DNA from 2 places in the Bacillus sp. AL-1R genome. Region 2 is predicted to be linked to the other one. Evidence: a T-box and tRNA genes for the amino acid it is inferred to sense, from the RefSeq annotation. Region 2 holds a T-box; the other holds one or more tRNA genes.
What was found. A T-box is a leader RNA that pairs with one kind of tRNA and senses whether it is charged. The one in region 2 lies ahead of asnS (asparagine--tRNA ligase), so its partner is inferred to be a tRNA-Asn.
Positions count from the first base shown of each region.

Region 1: it has a tRNA-Asn gene. The T-box ahead of asnS (asparagine--tRNA ligase) is inferred to sense a tRNA for this amino acid. The anticodon was not compared.

Region 1 covers NZ_CP197469.1:2,945,066-2,956,197, forward strand. Annotated here, with positions in the region: gene ACSBO6_RS14115 (M15 family metallopeptidase) at 1-428, opposite strand, end outside; gene ACSBO6_RS14120 (L-lactate dehydrogenase) at 541-1,488, opposite strand; gene ACSBO6_RS14125 (5-formyltetrahydrofolate cyclo-ligase) at 1,682-2,248, opposite strand; gene rpmG (50S ribosomal protein L33) at 2,373-2,522, opposite strand; gene ACSBO6_RS14135 (nucleotidyltransferase family protein) at 2,607-3,593, opposite strand; gene phoU (phosphate signaling complex protein PhoU) at 3,725-4,381, opposite strand; gene pstB (phosphate ABC transporter ATP-binding protein PstB) at 4,402-5,229, opposite strand; gene ACSBO6_RS14150 (peptidoglycan D,D-transpeptidase FtsI family protein) at 5,473-7,632, opposite strand; gene ACSBO6_RS14155 (MFS transporter) at 7,732-8,949, opposite strand; gene ACSBO6_RS14160 (superoxide dismutase) at 9,065-9,673, opposite strand; tRNA gene ACSBO6_RS14165 (tRNA-Ser) at 9,874-9,963, opposite strand; tRNA gene ACSBO6_RS14170 (tRNA-Met) at 9,976-10,052, opposite strand; tRNA gene ACSBO6_RS14175 (tRNA-Asn) at 10,065-10,139, opposite strand; gene ACSBO6_RS14180 (DUF1189 domain-containing protein) at 10,440-11,132, shown strand, end outside.
Region 2 covers NZ_CP197469.1:2,762,140-2,773,271, forward strand. Annotated here, with positions in the region: gene ACSBO6_RS13090 (4-hydroxyphenylacetate 3-hydroxylase family protein) at 1-718, opposite strand, end outside; gene ACSBO6_RS13095 (YqkE family protein) at 964-1,218, opposite strand; gene asnS (asparagine--tRNA ligase) at 1,392-2,783, opposite strand; T-box leader at 2,835-3,074, opposite strand; gene ACSBO6_RS13105 (hypothetical protein) at 3,278-3,670, opposite strand; gene ACSBO6_RS13110 (hypothetical protein) at 4,144-4,932, opposite strand; gene ACSBO6_RS13115 (hypothetical protein) at 6,217-6,462, shown strand; gene ACSBO6_RS13120 (hypothetical protein) at 6,528-7,013, shown strand; gene ACSBO6_RS13125 (DUF4362 domain-containing protein) at 7,479-7,952, shown strand; gene ACSBO6_RS13130 (DUF4367 domain-containing protein) at 8,118-8,678, opposite strand; gene ACSBO6_RS13135 (hypothetical protein) at 8,708-9,160, opposite strand; gene ACSBO6_RS13140 (DUF3967 domain-containing protein) at 9,818-10,138, opposite strand; gene ACSBO6_RS13145 (zinc ribbon domain-containing protein) at 10,536-10,781, shown strand; gene ACSBO6_RS13150 (alpha/beta hydrolase) at 10,802-11,132, shown strand, end outside.

The DNA.
Region 1 (11,132 bases), 180 kb from region 2:
TGAATTTGTAAATAATAATTATACAAGCTTTTTTGTCGTTCAAAAGAGCGATATGCTGAAACTGGAGTAAGTTTTATGCCATTTGTTTCTGCTCTTTCAAATAACATTTCTAAAGCATGAGCTGCCTCTTTCCTCATTAATGTCTTATCTTTGTTTACACCATGTAAAGGAACGATCGGATAAATTAAATCTGGCGGTATATATCCATCTGGTAACTTTCTTTCTTTATTAATTAACACTAAATTAGAAGTAGGATTCGTAACAGTTAATAATCCATTCTCAGCTTCAATCGCTGTATCATCGTAATTAGGAAATTTCAATGAATTCTCTTTATGCTTTTTTAGATGATATATACCTAAAAATAGTGCTAGTCCAATAATGAATATGATCATTAACACCCATGTGTATTTACCCTTTATTTTTTTCAAAATTACCTCCTTAACATCTTTATGATACTTTTACAATATTAAAAAATGTCATATTTTTCAATCTTTTTAAACACAAAGACCTCTTTCAATTTAGAAAGAGGTCTTTGTTGTTTTATAAAATAGGCTCCATTGTTTTTCTTAATGTGTCTACAGATTTTTTAAACTGACGTTGCTCTAAATCATTTAAATCAAGTTCAACGACTTCGCGAATTCCACCACGATTAATGACTGCTGGAACGCCAATATATATATCGTGTTCTCCATATTCTCCATCTAAATATGCAGAAACTGTAATAATACTATTCTCATTTTTTAAAATCGCTTTTGTTAATCTAACTAATCCCATTCCAATTCCGTAATATGTTGCACCTTTTTTCTTTATTATGTGATATGCAGCATCACGTGTATTTAAAAAGATTTCATCAAGATCTCTTTGGCTAAATTGTGGATTTTTCTTTAATACATGATGTACAGGTGACGTACCAATATTTGTTTTAGACCAAACTGGTAGTTCACTATCACCATGTTCTCCTATAATATATCCATGGATATTTCTTGCATCAACATTAAAATAATCTCCAAGCATATATCTAAAACGTGCAGTATCTAAACTTGTTCCAGATCCGATTACTCTTTCTTTTGGTAGTCCTGAAAATTTCCAAGTTGCATAAGTTAAAATATCTACTGGATTTGTGGCAATTAAAAAGATACCGTCAAATCCTGAAGCCATAATTTCTCCAACAATCCCTTTAAAAATAGCGCAATTTTTTGCAACTAAATCTAAACGAGTTTCTCCAGGCTTTTGAGCTGCTCCAGCTGTAATGACGACTAAACAAGCATCTTTACAATCACTATAGTCTCCAGCCCAAATTTTTGTTCTTGAATCTACAAAAGGTAAACAATGGCTTAAATCCATTGCGTCTCCTTCCGCTTTATCCTTATTTAAATCGATCATAACTAGTTCTTCAGCAACACCTTTATTTAACATACCAAAGGCATAGCTTGCTCCTACTGCGCCTGTTCCGATCAATGCGACACGATTTACTTCTTTGTGTAACATAATATCCACCTCATTTGTGATTAAAAGTGTAAGTAATTGGGACTTCTATATTATATATGTATATCCACTAAAAAGTTTGTGAAACTTTTTACAAATTTGTTACAGTTTAAGTCGTGTACAAATTTGATTTATTCATCATTAGACTAAAATTAAGTCTATCCTATTTTCAATCAAATCGTGTCACATTATGCACTTAGTCAATCGCTTTTATAATTCTTGATTCTGTTAAAATTAACGGCATTTTAATGTCATGTTTTTCTGTTGGTAGTTCATCAATGATTTGGATATCATATGCTAAGGCTAAGAGTTGATTAGTATAATCTTCTAAGTAACGATCATAATAGCCACCACCATATCCAAGTCTTTTTCCACTTTTTGTATAGGCTACTCCAGGAACAATTATTAAATCGATTAATTCTTTCTTTATTTCCTCACATTTTTCTTCAATTGGCTCTTGTATTCCAAAATACCCTTTCTTTAAATCATCGAATGAATTAATTTTGTAAAAGTGCATTTTTCTTGTTTCATGGTTACATTTAGGCACAACAACTGATTTATTCATTTTCCAACAAGTAGTGATTAAATACTTAGTATTTATTTCATGCTCCATTGGCATAGTCGTTGCGATAAGATCTGCACTCTTCATTTGTTCTGTACTTAATAATTTTTCTATAATTAGTTTGGACTTTTCGTCTCTGTCCGTTACTGAAATATTTTTCAAGTTTTTCATCATTAAATTTCTAATTTCTTTTTTTTCCATGATACTTGCCTCCATAGGTCAGGTTTAAGTTCTCTATAAGTAAAGCGTTGTATAGAAGAAAAAATATATTCTAGCTAAAATTATAATTTAAAAATAAAAAAAACAGTAGGAAAATTCCTACTGTTTACTTTGTTTCGCGATGAACTGTAACTTTTTTAAGTCTTGGGCAATATTTTTTAAGCTCAAGACGGTCTGGGTTATTACGTTTATTTTTAGTAGTGATATAGTTACGATCTCCGCATTCTGTACATGCTAATGTAATATTTACGCGCATTAATTTTCCCTCCTGACATAGTGACATAATCAGACTTGTATATAATAACATTCTTTCGCGATAATTTCCATAGTTTTTATTGATTCAATGTATTTCTTTTGATATTTTTTTTATTGAATTATGTACAAACTTATTTTCATAATTCAGAGTGTATTTTTGAAAGACAGCTTGATGATGTAATACACTACCTTGATCGATTCGAATATTAGAACTAATCGACACATATGGGCCAATTACACAGTTCTCTTCAATCGTAACATCATTTCCAATAATAACAGGTGAAACAATCTTTACATTATTATTTATCGTTACATGCTCACCTAAAAAGATTCTCGGCAATATTTGAACAGCAGGAATAGGTAAGTTTAATTTCTCTTCAATCCAATCTACGTTAAGCTTGGCAAACCGTCTAGGTGTCCCATAATCAATCCAATAACCTTTTAATGGATAGGCATTTAATCTGATATTATTTTTTAGCATTAAAGGTATCAGGTCATTACTAATGTCAAAATAACGATTTTCTGGAATTTGAAATAATAATTCAGGATTCATGATATAAATTCCGGTATTAACTAATTTACTAATTTCACTACCTTCATTCGGCTTTTCTATAAAATCGATTATTTGTCCATTTTTTACTTTTACATTTCCGTATGATCCACATTTATCAACTTGTTTTACAAACATAGAAAATCTACTTTTACTTTCTAAATGAATTTTTATTGCCTCTCTAATATCACCGTCAAATAGAATATCACCATTCACTAATAGAAAAGGTTCATTAAGAAAATGCTTAGAAAGTCTTAAACAACCAGCAGACCCTAAACTTTTTTCTTCTATAATATATTCAATTGAAACATTTTTTAATTTCATTGCATTGATCGTCTCGATTATTGATTGGGACATATAATGAAGCTGAATGATAAATTCATCAAAGCCAAGTCTTGTTAAATGTAATATTAAATGCTCAATTGCCGCTCTATTTGCGATTGGTAATAGTGGCTTAGGAATGTTGTTAGTAATTGGTAAAAGCCTTTGACCATATCCTCCAGCTAAAATAACAACCTTCATTTATTACCACCTCAATATCTCTTACTAGTTTAAGAAGTATGCTTAATATTACATAAATATGACAAAAGGGCATTTAGATAAATTTTGTCTAAAACGCCCTTTTAACTTATTTATAAACAAATCTTTTGTTATTATTGATTTAAAAAATAATGTTTCCCTTTAACTAGATAATAAATATTTTCTGCAATATTTGTTGCATAATCTGCAATTCTTTCAAGATATCTACAAATAAATGCCATTTGCATAATATTGGATACATGCTCAGGTGAATTTGCCATACTCGTCATTAGAGTTCTAACAGTCGTTCCATATAATTCATCAACAAGATCGTCAATTTCACCAATCTCTTTGGCAGCTTGTAAATCTTCTGTACGGTATGCTTCTGAAGCTTTTGTTAACATATCTATGCCAAGTTCATGCATCTTTTCTATATTCTCAAGTGGCAAGCTTTCTTGACGACTACGAATTCGAATTGTCGACTTTGCGATATTTACCGCATAATCTGCAACGCGTTCAAGATCATGAGCAATCTTAATAGCCGTTAAATTTCTTCTCAAGTCTACAGCAACTGGTTGTTGTCTTGTAATAATCACTAAAATTAATTCATTAATTTCTTTTTCTAATTTATTTATACGGTCATCTTCGTCAATTACTTCTAAAGCAGTTTCAACATTTTCAGTACGAAATGCCTCCATACTTTTAATAACTGCTTTTTTTGTTTTCTCAGCTAATTCGATGATCATTTCTTGTAATGATTTTAAGTCTGCTTCAAATTGATTTCTCATCACTATTCACCTGTTCCCTTCTATTATCCGAATCGTCCGGTAATATAATCTTCCGTACGTTTATCTTTCGGTGTTGAGAACAGTTTATTGGTATCTGAGAACTCAACTACTTCACCGCTTAAAAAGAAAGCAGTTTTATCCGAAACACGAGCTGCTTGCTGCATATTATGGGTAACAATAATAATACTAAAATCTTTTTTTAAATCGTGAATTAACTCTTCAACTTTTAAAGTTGAAATAGGATCTAGTGCTGAAGTTGGTTCATCCATCAAAATAACATCCGGCTCGATGGCTAAACAGCGGGCGATACATAAACGTTGTTGTTGCCCTCCAGAAAGACCAAAAGCATTCTCATGCAAACGATCCTTAACCTCATCCCATATTGCTGCGCCTTCTAAACTTTTTTCAACAATCCGATTTAAGGTAGCTTTATCTTTAATACCATGAATTTTTGGTCCATATGCAACGTTTTCCCAAATCGACTTAGGAAATACGTTTGGCTTTTGGAATACCATTCCCACCTGTGTTCTTAATTCTTCAACTGGATAGTTTTTATCAAAAATATCTTGTTTGCGGTAAAGAATCTTTCCTTCTGTTCGAACTGAAGGGACTAACTCAACCATTCGATTTAATGTTTTTAAATAGGTCGATTTACCACATCCACTAGGTCCAATAATTGCAGTAACTTCATTCTCATAAATACTTAAATTTATATTTTTCAATGCCTTATCTTGTCCATACCATAAATTTAAATCTTGAGTATCATATACAACTGATTTATTTACGTTTGTACTTAGCTCTTCAAACTCTTCATTTTTAATATGATTCTCTCTATTTAATGTCATTGTCATTACTTTTGTCCCCTCTCATCCTAAAGGAAGCTTTCTATTATCTAAAAATTTTCTTAACAATCGATAACATTTAAAATCGTTTAATTCAGTAATACATTACACGAATAATCATATTCTCAAACTATTAAACCTGTTTTAACCGAATGTAAAGATTATGTAAATAAGTTCAGATGGTGAAGGAAGGGTGTTGAATAGAAGTTGTTTTCCAAATAAAAAAGAGAAGGGTCTGCCCCCTTCTCTTCCCTATTGATTTTTATTTTGAGTGTTTTGTTTATCTTGATTGTCTTGTTTATCTAGAATGTCTTTTGGTTCATCGTTATAAATTGATTGTCTTTCTTTTTTCAATTTAAAGTATTCATCCATAATATCTCGGCCAATGTATTTATTAACAGGCGCTTGGTCAGTTTGTAACCAAGGAACTACTACTACAAAGGCAATTTCAGGATTGTCATATGGAGCATATCCCATCAATGTTTCATTATAAGTTTTTTGTGGCCCGTTGTATTTTTTACGATCTGGACCGTCGTATACAGATTGGGCTGTACCTGTTTTACCAGCTACTTTATAGTCTACACCCGTGAAGTATTTTCGAGCTGTACCACCAGTCTCATTATATACTTTGATAAAACCTTGTTTAACATGATCGATGTATGATTGTTTCATATCGATTCGATTTAATATTTTAGGCTTAATTTCTTGTCTAATGACACCATTATCTTCACCAATTGAAGGTTGTCTCAATTCTTTTGCAACATGTGGTTGAATTCTGTAACCGCCATTTGCGATTGTAGATACATATTGTGCTAATTGAAGTGGTGTATACGTATCATACTGCCCAATCGCCATATCTAGTAGGAAACCTGGGCTTTTGTCTACACCTTTAAATCCAATTGCTTCATTTGGTAAATCAATTCCAGTTTTAACGCCAAGTCCGAATTGACTAAAACTTTTTCGGAATGTATCAAACGCTTTTACATCGATATCTAATGGCCTATTTTCTACGTAATGTGCTTTTCCAATAGCCATAGCTGTTCGGAACATATAAACGTTTGATGAATACTTAAGCGCATCTAAATCATTAATCCAACCGAAGTTTTTATATGAAGCTTTCACTGGTGTACCAGCAATTCTAATTGGTGTATCGTATAGCCTTTGCCCTGGAGTAATTGCCCCTGTTTGATAACCAGTTAAAAGAGTTGCACCTTTTACAGTTGAACCCATCTCATAAGATGAAGTAAGATTTCCTGTTGCGTAATCTACTATTTTATTTTTTCCTGTCTTTTTGTCTTTAACAATCTGCTTACCAGACATCGCTAAAATTTCACCTGTATTTGGATTAATCATTGTAACAAATGCACGGTCCAAATAACGACCATTTGACGTTGCTTTAGCTTTTATAAGCTCTCTTTTAACGATTTCATCAACTTTACCTTGAAGTTCAATATCAATTGATAGTACTAAATCACTTCCGGGTTCCCCTTCTGTAATCACTTTCGTATCAACAACATTTCCGTTTGAATCAATAACATTTTGTGCTTTACCTTTTGTACCACGTAAAACATCCTCATACTGCTTTTCAATATAACTTTTCCCTACACGATCATTACGGTCATAACCACGCGCTAAATAATAATCAACATTTTGAGCAGGTAATCCTTCTTTTTCAGAAGTAATATTACCTAAAATAGTTCGGAATGTATCTTCATAAACGTATTTTCTTTCCCAATTTGTCGTTACATCTACACCTGGAAGCTCGTCCAAATGTTCGCTAACTGTAGCATATTCTTTTTCAGTAACTCCTTCACTTTTAATTGTTTGTGGAGTTAGTGCATAACCAGCACTCATCTGCTTGTAAATTGCAAGTATTTGTAAGTCATTTGCACTAAGTGAATTGATATCATCCTCTGTAATTTTATCAATTTGCAAATTATAGTAAGCTTTATTATATGCAGCGTCATCATCTTTATTTTGAGCTTTTAATGTTTTATTCTCTTTTTTGGATACTAGTTTTTTTGCAGCTTTAGGATTTGTTAATAACCAATAATCTTTTTTATCTCGTTCTGTAATTTTATTAGTTGGCATATTAAGATAAGTTTTTAACTTTTTAGCCATTGTTAATAGCTCACCTGAAGAAGTACCTTTTTTTCTTGTATACGTAATTGTACGCAAAGGCGTATTATCTACGACAACATTTCCGTTTCGATCTAAAATTTTCCCCCTTGGTACAGCTTGATCGACGGTCATATTTTCTGTACGTTCTAACTCTAATTTATAGTCTTCACCTTTAACAATTTGTACGACTCCTAATCTTAGAATTAAAACAGAAAATAAGACAAACACAAGAAAAAATAATGTATTCAGTCGTGTTGGTAATGTAATTTTATATTTCTTAGGCTTATTCATTTTTTCTCCTCTTTTTTCTACAAATACTAATTCTACATATAATTTTATTGTCTTGAAAATAGAATAACTGCTTAGTTTTTGACAATTTAGTGACAATATTTAAGCATGCTTATATTCTAAATTCCTCATTACGAAATAGACCAAAAAGTGTCCAGCACCAAATAAACACATTAATAGTGGAATTACTTTTTCTGGTGGAAATATCGATGTACATACAATGAAAACTGCAATAGAAAACATTCTACCGCTATTTAAATACACTTCACGTATTACGATATATTCCACTCTATATTCCCTGGCCTTATACGATTTTCCTATTATATCATATGTTAAAGATAAGTAAGGTACTAAAATGATTGGATACGCCAAAGAAATTATTGCACCGTAGATCATTAATAAAGGAAAAGAAACTTTAAAAGCGATTACAAAAACAGCGCAGAATAATAGTAAACCGCCAATAAAGATCGCTTTCATTCTATAATTTTCTTTTATAATCCTTGTAACGATATAATAGGTAATAAAGCTAATTAATGATGTAAGTAGCCCGTATTTCCCTAATGCAAATTCACTTCCTGTTGATATAAAAATATAAATTGAAATAACAAACAGAAAAATTCCTTCCCGAGTCCCTTGAAAGAAATTAGCATAAGTTACTTTTCGCCAATTTTCATTTAATTTTCTTTCTTGTATAACTCGCTTAATATTGAACTCACTATCAAGTTCCCGTCTAATTAAGAAACAACTTAAAACTACTGCACATATAAATAAGATAACTGCAGCAAGAAACACAAAATGATATCCTTTATTTCCGATCATTGAGGAAATAATTACTCCTGCAATAAACGGGCCAATCATACCTGTGAACGAATTAATAATCCCTAAAAAACCATTAAAAAATTGTCTAGTTTCAGGTTCAGTAACTTCAAACGTTAATAAATTAAAAGCTAAATAGTAACATCCATTCCCAATTCCTAAGATTGCCCCAATCAAAATTGTTGCTAATAATGTCTTCGTTTCAAAAAGTAAAACAACTATGTAGAATATTGCTAAAAAAGAAATACCAGCCCTTAAAATGAAAACTCGATCAATTGTTTTAGCTAATCTTCCTGCAATTACGAATGTAATAGCTTGGAAAAAAGCAATCGAAAATTGGTATGAAGCAATTGGTAAATAATTATTTGATTGCTTCCACAAATAAACATTTACAAATGTGCTAGATAAAGCTGTCGCTAAAGTAAACAATCCACTAACACTCAGTAAAAGAATTAAGTCTTTATTTAAATCTACATCACCTAATAAAAATTTCCACTTACTCATAATAAACTCTCCTTTGTCTCATGAACTAGTTTTCCGAGTAAATGAAAATTTATCCTTTTTTTAGCCATAAAAAAACACTACTTAAATAAATTAAGTAGTGTTCATTTTTTATAAATTATTTAGCAGCTTGGTATAATTCTTCTACTTTTTCCCAGTTAACTACATTCCAGAATGCACCAACGTAGTCAGGACGTTTGTTTTGGTAGTTTAAGTAGTAAGCATGCTCCCATACATCTAAACCTAAGATAGGAGTTTTACCTTCCATTAATGGTGAATCTTGGTTAGCAGTGCTAGTCACTTCTAACTCACCATTGTTTACTACTAACCAAGCCCAACCAGAACCAAAACGAGTTAATGCAGCTTGAGTGAAAGCAGCTTTAAACTCATCTAGGCTACCGAATTTAGCGTTAATTGCTTCAGCAACTTCACCAACTGGAGTACCTGTACCTTCTGGAGTTAATAATGTCCAGAATAAGCTATGGTTAGCATGTCCACCACCATTGTTACGTACTGCTGTACGGATTCCTTCTGGAAGTGCATCTAAGTTTGAAATTAATTCTTCAATTGAAGAAGCAGCTACTTCTTTCCCTTCTAAAGCAGCGTTTAAGTTTGTTACATATGTATTGTGGTGACGAGTGTGATGAATATTCATTGTTTCTTTATCAAAGTGTGGCTCTAATGCATCATAAGCATAAGGTAATTGTGGTAATTCAAATTTTGACATTTTTAATTTCCTCCCAAAGATAATAGTGAATTTCAATTTAAACTTATCAAATATACAGAAAGATTTCAACAGTAATGCTCGAGAAAAGGAAAAGAAAGTAAAAAACATTAATTCCTGGAAGAAAAATTTCATCTTTATTATTTAACAATCAAACGAAAAAAGTCTTCAACAAAAATGTTGAAGACTTTTTTCACTAAATAAGGAGTAAGAGGGATTCGAACCCCCGCGGGCTGTTACACCCCTGTCGGTTTTCAAGACCGATCCCTTCAGCCGGACTTGGGTATTACTCCATAATAAATTATTGGTAGCGGCGGAGGGAGTCGAACCCACGACCTCACGGGTATGAACCGTACGCTCTAGCCAGCTGAGCTACACCGCCAAACTATATAAATGGCTCCGCAGGTAGGGTTCGAACCTACGACCACTCGGTTAACAGCCGAGTGCTCTACCACTGAGCTACTGCGGAATAATTAATGTTGTCCTTAAGACAATATTTAATTTATCATGTTTCAAACTAAACGTCAATACTTTTAATTATTTTTTTCATTATTAATTTATATTAACGATTTATTAGTTTTTGATCCAACATTTAGACCAAACTTAAATTTGATTAATAAACCTTTTCATTCTCTTTTACTCATATCTTTTTTAATGAAAAAGTTTTCTATTCAATTACAAAAAAAAGATTATAATATACAAAATAGCCCGAAAGTTACATAATAAATTTCGGGAAGTGAAATAACATTAAATAAGAAAGGATGAGTTTATGAATCTATTTAAACAATTTTGGTTTAGTTTATTCTCTCCAAAAACAATATCAAGATATAGACTCCAAAAAATCGGTAAAACAATCTTTTTTCTATTCCTACTAGCAATTTTATATACTCTTCCGGGTTTCTTTTCATTTGAAAAAAATGTGAAGCTTCAAGTGAACAATGTTTCTGATTTGCTAAAGGATAATATTCAATCAATTTCTTTAAACAAAGGAGCTTTAACAATTAACGATAATACGCCGTTTGAACGAAACATCGGTGAATATAAATATGCTATCTATCCAAATGAAACAGTCATACCTTCAAAATTAAAAAATGAACAGTTTGCTGTTGTTGTGTTAAAAAATAGAGTCGTTATTAAAAATGATAAAGGTGAGCAAGATTATCCCTACCCTTCATTAAACTCTACTGAAATACACAAAGCAGACGTTTCAAAATTTATTAAAAATATAAATGAAGCTCTTCCGGTATTTTTAATCGCATTATTTTTCCTATTTTATTTAGGATCTTGTATCTTCATATTTATAGTTGCTATATTGTTAGCGTTTTTAACAGGTTTATTTAAATCGACTAAGCACTTGCCTTTTAGACAACGCTTTGCAATGGTTTCGTATAGCTTAACACTTCCTACCGTTATCTATTTATTGCTAGGATTACTGAATATAACGATTCCATTCCAAACATTA
Region 2 (11,132 bases):
TACCATCTTGCATCTGTTCTCTACATAAAATTTTCAATCCCGGCGTGTCAATTGGCAGTGCAAATGCTAAAGCATATCGCTCATCACCTTCGTGGAATCCAGGGAATGAATAGATAATAACCTCATCTGTAATTGGTGCTAAAGTTGCAAGCATTTTAGCCCCTCGAACGACTAATCCATCAACCGTTTCTTCAACTGCACCTAAATGAGTAAATAAATCTTTTTGTTCATAAGATGGCTTACTGCGATCATTTTGTGGGTTAATAATTGCATGCGTTAAGAAGATATCGTTATCACGAACAAATTTGAAATAATTTTGGACATTTTTTGACCACTCTGGATTATATTTATCTAAAAACCATGAATTACTTGCCATAGAAGTTAGGACAATGTTCAAGAAATCCGGTGTTCTTCCCATTAAACCAAATGTTGATTTTGCATATGCCTCGAACAAATCTCCACGTTTTTTAATATCTTCAGCTGACTTTGGCACTAAAAACGCATTCGAAACTCGCTCACCAGTTTCTTCACAAATATGTGTGATTTTGTCTTGATAAGCTGGATCGAACTGCATATCATATAATTTTGCAATCTCTAGAATCGGTTGCTTGAAAACTGGATGGTTTACGATATCTTCTACCTTTTCTCCACCTAGCCATACCTCTGGCTTTCTAGATTTTAGTCCATCAATATATTGCGCTCCTGTACGAATACCCATTTCATCATTCCTCCACTTTCGATATGTAATATTTTGAACATTTGCTTTTAAATCGAATCCGGAAAATTTTTAAAGCGCTTTCAAAAAGGGCAATTTCACGATCTTAAATGATTTACACCACCTACTACCTTTTATTTAACCTAATTTCACTATAAAAAATTATAAAATTTTGAACAATCAAATAATTTCACAATGTGAAATTTCTTAAATTTTTCACATAAAAAAAATAAGACACCATTAGCGTCTTATTTAAAGTCCTTCCAAGAGATATTACTCTCGTTAAGTAACTCTTCAAATGATTTATTTTTCTCACGTAATCTTTTTTCTTCACGAATACGTGCTTCTTCTTCCTCTTTTAGCTTCGTTTCATTTTCTTGCAATTGTTTTTTTGTATTTTTTAATTTTTGAAGAATATCTTCATTCATTAATGAGCCTAATGATATTTTTTCTTTTTGTTCGTACGACGGTTTTACAGGCTGCTGTGGTTTTCTTTTTTTCATTTTATATCACCTTCGATTTCCATTATTCTATCATTAATTACTAGTAGAAAGAGAATTACTTCATTCTTGCTTATATTATAAAGCTACTATTTCTCTTTTTTCAAATGTTAAAATCTATTTTGTCCTCATAAAAAAACAATAGGATGCTTAGGGCATCCTATTGTTTTTTTATATTAAAAATCTGCATTTCCTGGAGTACGTGGGAATGGGATTACATCACGGATGTTTTTCATTCCTGTTAAATACATAACAAGTCGTTCAAATCCAATTCCATAGCCTGAATGTTTTGTACCGCCGTATTTTCTAAGCTCTAAATACCACCAGTAATCTTCTTCATTCATACCAAGTTCTTTGATTCGCTCCACAAGGACGTCTTCTCTTTCTTCACGTTGACTTCCTCCGATTAACTCGCCAATACCAGGCACTAGTAAGTCTGTCGCAGCAACTGTCTTGCCATCCTCATTTGCTCTCATATAAAATGCTTTAATTTCTTTCGGATAGTCAGTTACGTATACAGGACGCTTGTAAATTTCCTCACTTAAGTAACGTTCATGTTCAGTTTGTAAATCTGTTCCCCATTCAACTGGGTATTCAAACTTCTTACCTGAGTTCTGTAATAATTCAACAGCTTCAGTATAAGTAACTCGACCAAAGTCAGATTCTAATGCATTCTTTAATCTGTCAATAAGCGTTTTATCAATAAAGCTATTAAAGAATTCCATTTCTTCAGGTGCTTGTTCAAATATGTAATTAATGACATATTTGATCATATCTTCACCCAGGTCCATGATATCCGGTAATTCTGCAAAGGCAACTTCTGGCTCGACCATCCAGAATTCAGCGGCATGACGTGCAGTATTTGAATTTTCTGCTCTAAATGTTGGACCAAATGTATACACATTACGGAACGCAAGTGCGTAAGCTTCTCCATTTAATTGACCACTTACCGTTAAGTTAGATTCTTTACCGAAGAAATCTGCACTTTCATCAACTTTTCCGTCTTGAGTTTTTGGAAGTTGGTTTAAATCCATTGTTGTTACACGGAACATTTCTCCTGCGCCTTCTGTGTCACTTCCCGTAATAATCGGCGTATGTACATAGACAAAACCTTTTTCTTGGAAGAATTTATGAATAGCATATGATGCAAGAGATCTTACTCTGAAAACTGCTGAGTAAGCATTCGTTCTTGGACGTAAATGAGCAATTGTTCTCAGATATTCAAGCGAATGTCTCTTTTTTTGTAATGGAAAATCTGCATCTGATAATCCTTCAACAACTATTTTAGTCGCTTTAATTTCAAAAGGTTGTTTCATTTCCGGAGTTGGAATAAATTCACCTTCTATTAAAACAGTAGAGCTAATCGGTAATTTTGTAATCTCTTTGAAGTTATCAAGATTGTCCTCAAATACTATTTGTACACTCTTAAAGAATGTACCGTCGTTTAACTCCATAAAACCAATTGTTTTAGAATCACGTAAAGTACGAATCCATCCTGAAATTTGAACTGTTTTGTCCTTAAAATTTTCTTGATTTCTGTATAAATCTTTTACTACAGTCTTTATCATAATTAGCCTCCTTATGTTAATTTTCCAATAAAAAAAGCCTTCTATCCCTATAAAAGGGACGAAAGACTAACTTCCGCGGTACCACCCAAATTGTCAAAAATATGACCAACTTTAAAGCTAACATCGCTTAACCCAGTTCATAACGTGCTGGTAACGTCTAAGCCTACTTAAGAGATCCCTTTCGGTTAGAACTCAAAGGTGTTCTTCATTTATGCTTCATCACTAGGCTTCCACCGTCCCTAGCTCGCTATCGAATATAGCAAAAACTACTTTCCTTTTCATCGATTTAAAATATATAGTTTTTAAAGGAATTTTTCTTGTATAATTTATCATAAATCATAATCTTTTGTCTAGTTGTCCCGATAAATATATTCATTTGAATTTATATGATACACAAACATTCCCCACTTTTCCACTGCAAACGCATTCCTAACAAGTGCAAATAAAAAAATAATCGACTAATTAATCGATTATTTTTTGTAACTACTTAACTACTAAAAACTACCTAAGATCATAAAATCTACAAGAACTCCACTAACGGGATTTTCCGAACCTAATACATTAATTCCTAGAACTGTTACACCAGTAATATTCGTTACATTAGCAGATACATATTTTCCAGCAACATTCTTCTCTCGCATTTGCACTCTCGGTCTTGCATTTATATTAGCGTTCGTAGAATATACACTTGCCACTGCATAGTCGATTGCTGTTAACAAAGGATTACCAGTTGCTAACCCATCGTCTGTAAAATAAAGTGTTGCTACACCATTTACATCAGATGTGGCTTGTCCATACACAATTCTCATTACTTTTTTAGGATGCGATTCTCCTGATTTCAACACTTGAAAAGCTGTTGGCGATAGTGAAAAAAATTCGACGCCCATATCAATTCCCCTTGTAATAATTTAATATCTATTACAAAAACAAATAGACAAAGAAACACAGTTAGTAAAATGAATGATTGTCCAAAGTATATTACTATTCTATGTATCGTTTTTTTGTTTGTTACTTTCTACTCGCATTTATGCTTCCTTATGAACACAAAATTTCAAGTAAAATACTATGCAGTGTTTTATTCAAAAATAAGAGAATACAATAAAAGTAGATCCTCCTACATCCCATTTATATCAAGAATGTATAAAAAGCTGTATATCATGAGAAAAAACCAAAAAACCAATCCCTTGCAGCACAAGGGATTGGCTTTTTGGTTACTTCCGTTAAGAATCTTTATGTAAACTAGAAATGCATATAATATGCATTTGGAAATTAAAACGGTGTTACACCACTGTATATTGAAAAAAAACGAAAAGACCTATATCTTATGTACTAAGAGATAGGTCTTCTTATAATTTCTGTTTTAAGAAGCTTTATGTAAATTAGATTTGTATTCACTATTTATAAAATAATTTTTGTTCTGAACAGAACTCACTTGTTCAGTACTACTTTCTGGAGCTGGCCTCCCAACACAATTATAATAAATATCTCCTATGTTAAAAAGAGTCCATAATGCTTGCTTTACCTCAGCTCCATGATTGCTGATTGCTGATTCCCAACCTTTTTTAAAAGCTGTTTTACGAGTATACCCCAAAGCTTTAAATCTCTTGTATTCACTACTTAGCTTTGATACCAGTTTAGTTGCGCCACCTACTGTTTTTAAAGCAGATTTTATTTTTAGTATCTTTGAAATAGGAATGGCTCCACCTAATAATGCTATTCCGATGGCTACTATACATTCTCCTGTATTAAAATTAGGATAATATGGAGGCATTACATCATTATTCTGCCCTGGAAGTGCAAATGATGATCTAGGCTTAGAAATTTGAAAATATACCTCGTCACCACTATCTATGTATTGATAAGAACCCGCAGGTATCCCAGGTGTATTATATCTCATATAATTAAATATAGCTTGAGGTCCATTGGCAATCACATCATCAGGCATATTTTCAATTACGTCTAACATTGGTATACTTTCGTTAAGTTGTTCATCTATATTAGTGTCAGTTAAAAATTCCTCGTCACTAATATAGTCAGAAACAATAGGATCCTCTTCAATCTCGTCAGCCTTAGCCCAGTTTTCAAAACTGAAAGAAATTACAATAGCAAAAGAAATTATTACTGCTAAATACTTTGACCATAAACGCACAAAATAACCACCTTTTCTGTAATATAACCATATTTTACCACTTATTTTAAATTTTCTAAATATTTTATTACATTTTTATTATAAATTTATTAAAATATAATTATATAATTTTAAATATTAAAGGAGTTGTTTTTATGGGAATTATCGTTCAAAAGTATAGAACTATTTTCTTTTTTTTAATTATCATCGTAAATATAATTTATATAACTTTAGATAATAAAAAAATAGAAACAATTATATCAATTGTAACTCTAGTAATTGCTACATTACTTTATATTATGAAAATGAGATATGATAACAAGAACGTTAAAAACAAATAAGCTACAAATATAAGGGCTTCAGGAATATAATAATCCGGTTTTCAGATACATATGAGTTAATTAAATTAGCAATATAAAAAGGATATTAACATTTATATTAATATCCTTTTTTTTATTGTTGTAAATATTTTTTTATGTACAAATGATCCAATGAAAATACCAATAAACGCAAGAATCATCCATGATGATCCATTTAGGCCTAGTCACAGGGTTACTGTCATAAACCGCAAAGTATCTGGCTACAAAAGTGTTAATACAAATCATTTATCTAAAGATTGCTTAATGATAGTTACCAAAAACCACTGTTTTTGTAACTACTCTGTCCATTTTTCGCTTGAATGATTGCCATTGAATTCTATAATTACCAAAAGTTATGGCCAAAAGTATTACCAAATACCTTTACTACAACTTTAACGTACTCTTGACTACTTTACTTTGCGGTCTATAGCACGAACCCTGTGACTAGGCCTATTACCGAGAAGCGTATTTATGTAAACTAGATTTGTATATGAGCTGATATGATGAAAAATGCACCAAAGCCGAAGATCATGACAGATGGTTTACAGGAACAAATATTACTTATACGTTCAAGCATGATAGTGAGATTGATTTTGATTATATCGAATTGAGCTTAAATGCTTGCGATAAAAAGGGGACAAAATTGAATACGAATTTTAGAACATCACGGATGTAAAAGCAGGGCAAACGTTCAAGATTACAGTTAATATGTACCAAGAAGGATATGACCATTATGATGTAAATGCTTTTACAAATAGTGCATTAGAATAGATAATCAAGGGCTCTTTATGAGCCTTTTTTTTATTTTTTTGGGAAATTGTACGAATTACCCTAATTTACAAAAAAATCTGACAGACTTAAAATAAAGTTATGTGGTATTGGTTAAATAATCCATATAATCAAATTAGTATTAAATTAGTATTTATTAAGATTCCGAGGTGAATTCATGAAAAAACTTCTGCCGTTAATTAGCTTGGCAATAACAATCGTAACTGCTTTCATCCCGACAAACCCTAAAGAATTACCATATTATCATTGGTTTGGGAAACCGAATCCAGTTTTTGGATATACAGAGACAGGGCATCATACAGGTTTATTACAAAATGTTATTTTTAATTTCTTAACGTTTTATTTGGGATTATATATAATCTTTAAAATCTTTAAAATCTTAGTAGCAAGAAGAAACGCTTAGTTAATTGTGGGTATAAGGAATTATACATAGAAAAATTAGATTAGGATAAGGAGAGTAAAATTATTATGAAATTGAAGCAGAAATTATCCGTGGCATTGTTAGCAGGATTAGTTGCAGTCGGTCCTATGACTTCAAAAACTTTCGCAGCTGAGGTTAACCCTACAACAACACAAGAGGAAATTCAACATCAAGTATCTGATTATTTCGCTGAAAATCCAGATTTTCTAAGTTATGCAACAGATGATGAATTGGCCAATTTACCACCGGATGCACCTGTTGTTGAGTTTGGTAGTTTTGAAGAATTCAAACAAACGATGGATCAGTTCCAAACGGATGTTCATTCTTACGAATCAGCTATGGAGTTTCGTAATACACAAATTATAATTGAACTATTCAATGGATTGATGTTTAATCAAAATATTAACGATATTATTACAACCGATGTCTTGGAACAACCAGGAATTAAAACTGCGAGAGAATTTGTCCAAGAACAAATTGAAAATAAAAGACAAAGAAGACTAGATTGGGAATCTAAACAAAAAAAGAAATAAACTGTTTAACAACCACTAATCTAATTATTCCCTTAAAGGAACAAAAAAAGAGCAATACCTGCACCATGGTTGCTCTTTTTTATATTTAATTAAATCGATTGTCTTATAAAGTGTTTAAGCCTTAAAATTTGGGGTTTTACTAACTTCAAATTTTATATAGCAAGTTATCTATGAAACAATGGTTAAAATTGTTAGTTTTTAATACTATTTCCAAAACTGCCACCATTTCTTAAATTGAAGATCCTTTTTTCTTTGCCGATAAGGTCCATTATGTAAACAAAAAAATATTCACTAAATGTTGGTCTCGCAAAATTATTTCTTCTTGTAATTTCTCAATATAAATACAGTCTTATAGTTTTTTATTAGAATATCTTCTTTCCCCCCTCCTTTTAATCTAAAAATGCTAGACCTTAAGAGGTAATAAGAGTTTAAAAATAGAAATATATTTATATAAAGGAGGATATTATGAAGAAATTGGCATATTTTTCCACGGTATCTTTATTTTTTTTGTTATTAATTACAAGTTGTTCAAAAGAATCTAATGAAGATATTAATGATAAAGAGTATTCTTTTAAAACAGCCAAAAAGAATGGCGATGTTATTCAAATGAAAGATAAAATTTATAATGTAAAGAAAATGAATAGTTTTATCGATAAATATAATAGTAACAAGGGTGGCTCGGTAAGATTAACAAAGTATAATGAGAAAAGTGAGCCAGTTATCATTGACTTAATGGTAAACCTGGATTCAGATCCACATCGTGTTCATTATGACATTGACTATTCGTATTCTAAAATTAAGGGTAATAATGGAGAAATGCTTTCAAATACCCAATGTAAGAGTATTAAAAAAGTTGAAGATTCAAGTTATATCAACTATTCACTATATGGTTGCAACGAAATTCATGATACTGTTTTATTATTTAAATATCCTAAATAATATAGAGTGAAGTTATAGTTCGATTCTTAGCCGTTCATACTAATTTTTGATAATAAATAAATAATCTATAAAGAAAACAGTTGTTCACTTTGAACAACTGTTTTCTTATGAATACTATTAACTGTATTCAATAACACAATAAATTATAAATTTCAATTGCTTCGCCTATTTAGGTTCATCTAAAGAATTAAGTATTTCTAAAAGCTCTTCAGATGTAAATTCTCCTTCAACTTTTTCGCCAATTAAACAATAAAATAAATTGGTTTTTGGATCATTGAAAGATAGAGTTTGCATTCTATTGTCCGATGCATATGTAGCTTCTACTCCATTTGATAAAATAATTTTTTTTTGGTAAGGTACCCCTTCAAGATCTACTTCAGTTGGTCTATTAATAACATTAAATGTAATTTTTTGTTTACCATCATCACTTTTATATTGATGTCTATAATCTCTAGTTCCAGTTGGTAAAACATCTAATAGAGTCGCCACAAAGTCACTTCTCTTATTAATTCCCGGTGTATTACTTCCATTCTCTTTAAATTTAACTACTTTAGGTAATTTAATATTAGGAGATAATTTTTTATATAACTCTTTGTCAGTAGTAATCGATGTGCCTTCTATAACGTTTTTTTCAGCAAAAGCAGTATTGTTTTTGTTTTTGACTACAAATCCGCCTATTAATCCTGCCGAAATTGCAATAATAATAAGTTTATTTCTCAATTTCATCCGAAAACCTCCTTATTTAAATAATTAATTTAGTATTTAAAAATGGTAACATATCGATATTGAGTCCCAATATCACTACCAGCTTCGGCATAATCAGACATTATATAACAAGTCGTAGACATGATATTACCAAAAGATGGAGAAGGTGTCCAAGTAACAGTAGGATTAGTTTTTAGAAATTTATCATTAAAATAGTAACGAATTACAGCACCTTGAGTGCTCTCTGCAAATAAATGTTGATAGTAGGGTTTTCCGGAATATACTGTAGTTGAAATATATACTTTAGAAAGTTTTTTAGCCCCATACGAATCTACTATAATTGTAGATTTCTTAGATAAATATCCATTACCACCATAGGTCCCAGTAAAACCCTTTGCGTTTTCATAAGTACCACCATACTGACCTACATTAAATTGCTTGTAAGCATCTACATAATCTGCATTAGCAATTGAAAAAGAAGCTAAACCTAAACCAATTGTCATAGTCAAAGTCATCAGTATGGATTTGAATTTTTTGGTGATTTTTAGTTTCATAGTCTTATTCTCCTTTTCTCAAAATATATAAAATGGCACACATGAGTATAAATACTCCATTATTTATTAAAATATTCTAATAATATTTGATGTAGTGAAGACGAATATATTAGGAAACCATAGTTAATTAAGGTATGAATCAGTTTGAACAAGCAATACAACAATGGGGAATCATATGTTTTTAGGTGATTATGTATATACGTTCATTATTTATGGAGTACCAATAATTATATTAATTTCACTGTTTTTCTTTCTTAGAAAAAGAAAAATTAAATAAGGCAATAAAAAGATTGTTCTATGAAATCTTATTATGATTCAACAGAACAATCTTTTTTTATTGCCGGTAATGGTGTTTATGTAAATGGGATATATGTAGGTAAGAGGTTGAGGAAGATCAGTTTTATTTAGGATGTATGGGTAACGTGGTCTTCGTTATCCATGCAGAGAAGATAAAACTTCCAGGCCGTAACGAAGTGGAGGGCTTATGATTTTATAAATATATAAAACCAGTAAAAGGGATATAGGATTGTAAAAAAATGACGTCTGAGATTCAGGTTTTGATGCATTGAAACACAATAGTATCAAGGGTTTATAAATTTATAAAGGCTATAACTTCCAAATTTCCCACCATTTTTTAGTGGTTTTTTGAGTGGCTGCAACTTCTAACATTAATTGTTTTTGCTCTTGGATTGCCCTCATAGTTTCCATAAGTACCTGATCACGATTTGTTGTAGCTTTTCTCTGCTCCACTAATTCTTCCTTGATCTCTTTATTTTCCTTCTCTAGTTGTCCCATACGCTCATTTGTAATTCTTAATTCTTCTAGAATTGTATCAAGCTTATCATTCATTATAGATGGTGTTATAGGATTATAAAGGCTTACTGAATTTCCTTTTATAACTTGTTTTACGGCTTCTTCGACCTTCATAACTCCTTTAAGTGCTATCACTTGCTCAAATCGTTCTAAATCCTTATCAGTAAAGAGTCTAGAACCATTTTCTCCATCTGTTATAAATTTGTAATCATGTTTAACAAACAGTAAAGCGTACAGTCGATTATTTATCTATGGTCCTGCTAAAATGGTCACGGAATATCGCTCCGTTTTTCCGTGACCATTCTTAAAACGCCTCATCAAGAACCAAAACTCTAGCTTTTCACTTTTTACTGCATCATAAACTTCCATCCAAAAGAAGCACTATTTATTGATCATTATTGGACAATGTTTAATCCTCAAACTTGTTTTTCTTAATTAAATTGTCAAAATCTCTTTATAAAATTTTCTTTTTCCTTATGATACACTTTACTAAAAAGGAGGCGTTTTATTTATGGCTAGAGCAGAACAATTGTTAAAGGATAGATTTGTTTGTTCGAAATGTAAACATACACACGCTAAAACGAAAGAAGTATCAATGTCTGGTTCAGGTTTAAGTAAGTTATTAGATATTGATTATAATCATTTTTTATTTGTTTCTTGTTTAAATTGCGGTTTTGTTGAGGTTTACAATCCTTCCATTTTAGAAGGTAAAACACGCGGTGAGTTAACTACCATTCTTGATATTCTTTTTGGATAGAGAGTAGTGGTTCTATTATGATGATTTGGCTTGTTGTAGCTGTTCTTTTTCTTATTTATTTTATTGGAGTTGGCTTATTTTTTACACAACAAGTTTTGTTTATGAAAACTAATTCACTTGAGTTTATTTATCAGCGCGAGTTGGAAAATTTTCGATTTGATGAAGGATTATATCGTTCTGTCCAAAAACACCCCTTTTCTATTCAATCTCGCTATGGGTATGAATTAAGAGGGTACTTGTTTGAGCCTTTTGATACAAATAAATGGGTCATAATTACACATGGTGTTACGGTTAATAAAAATAACTCAATTAAATATGCTGAACTATTTTTAAAGCTTGGTTTTAATGTTC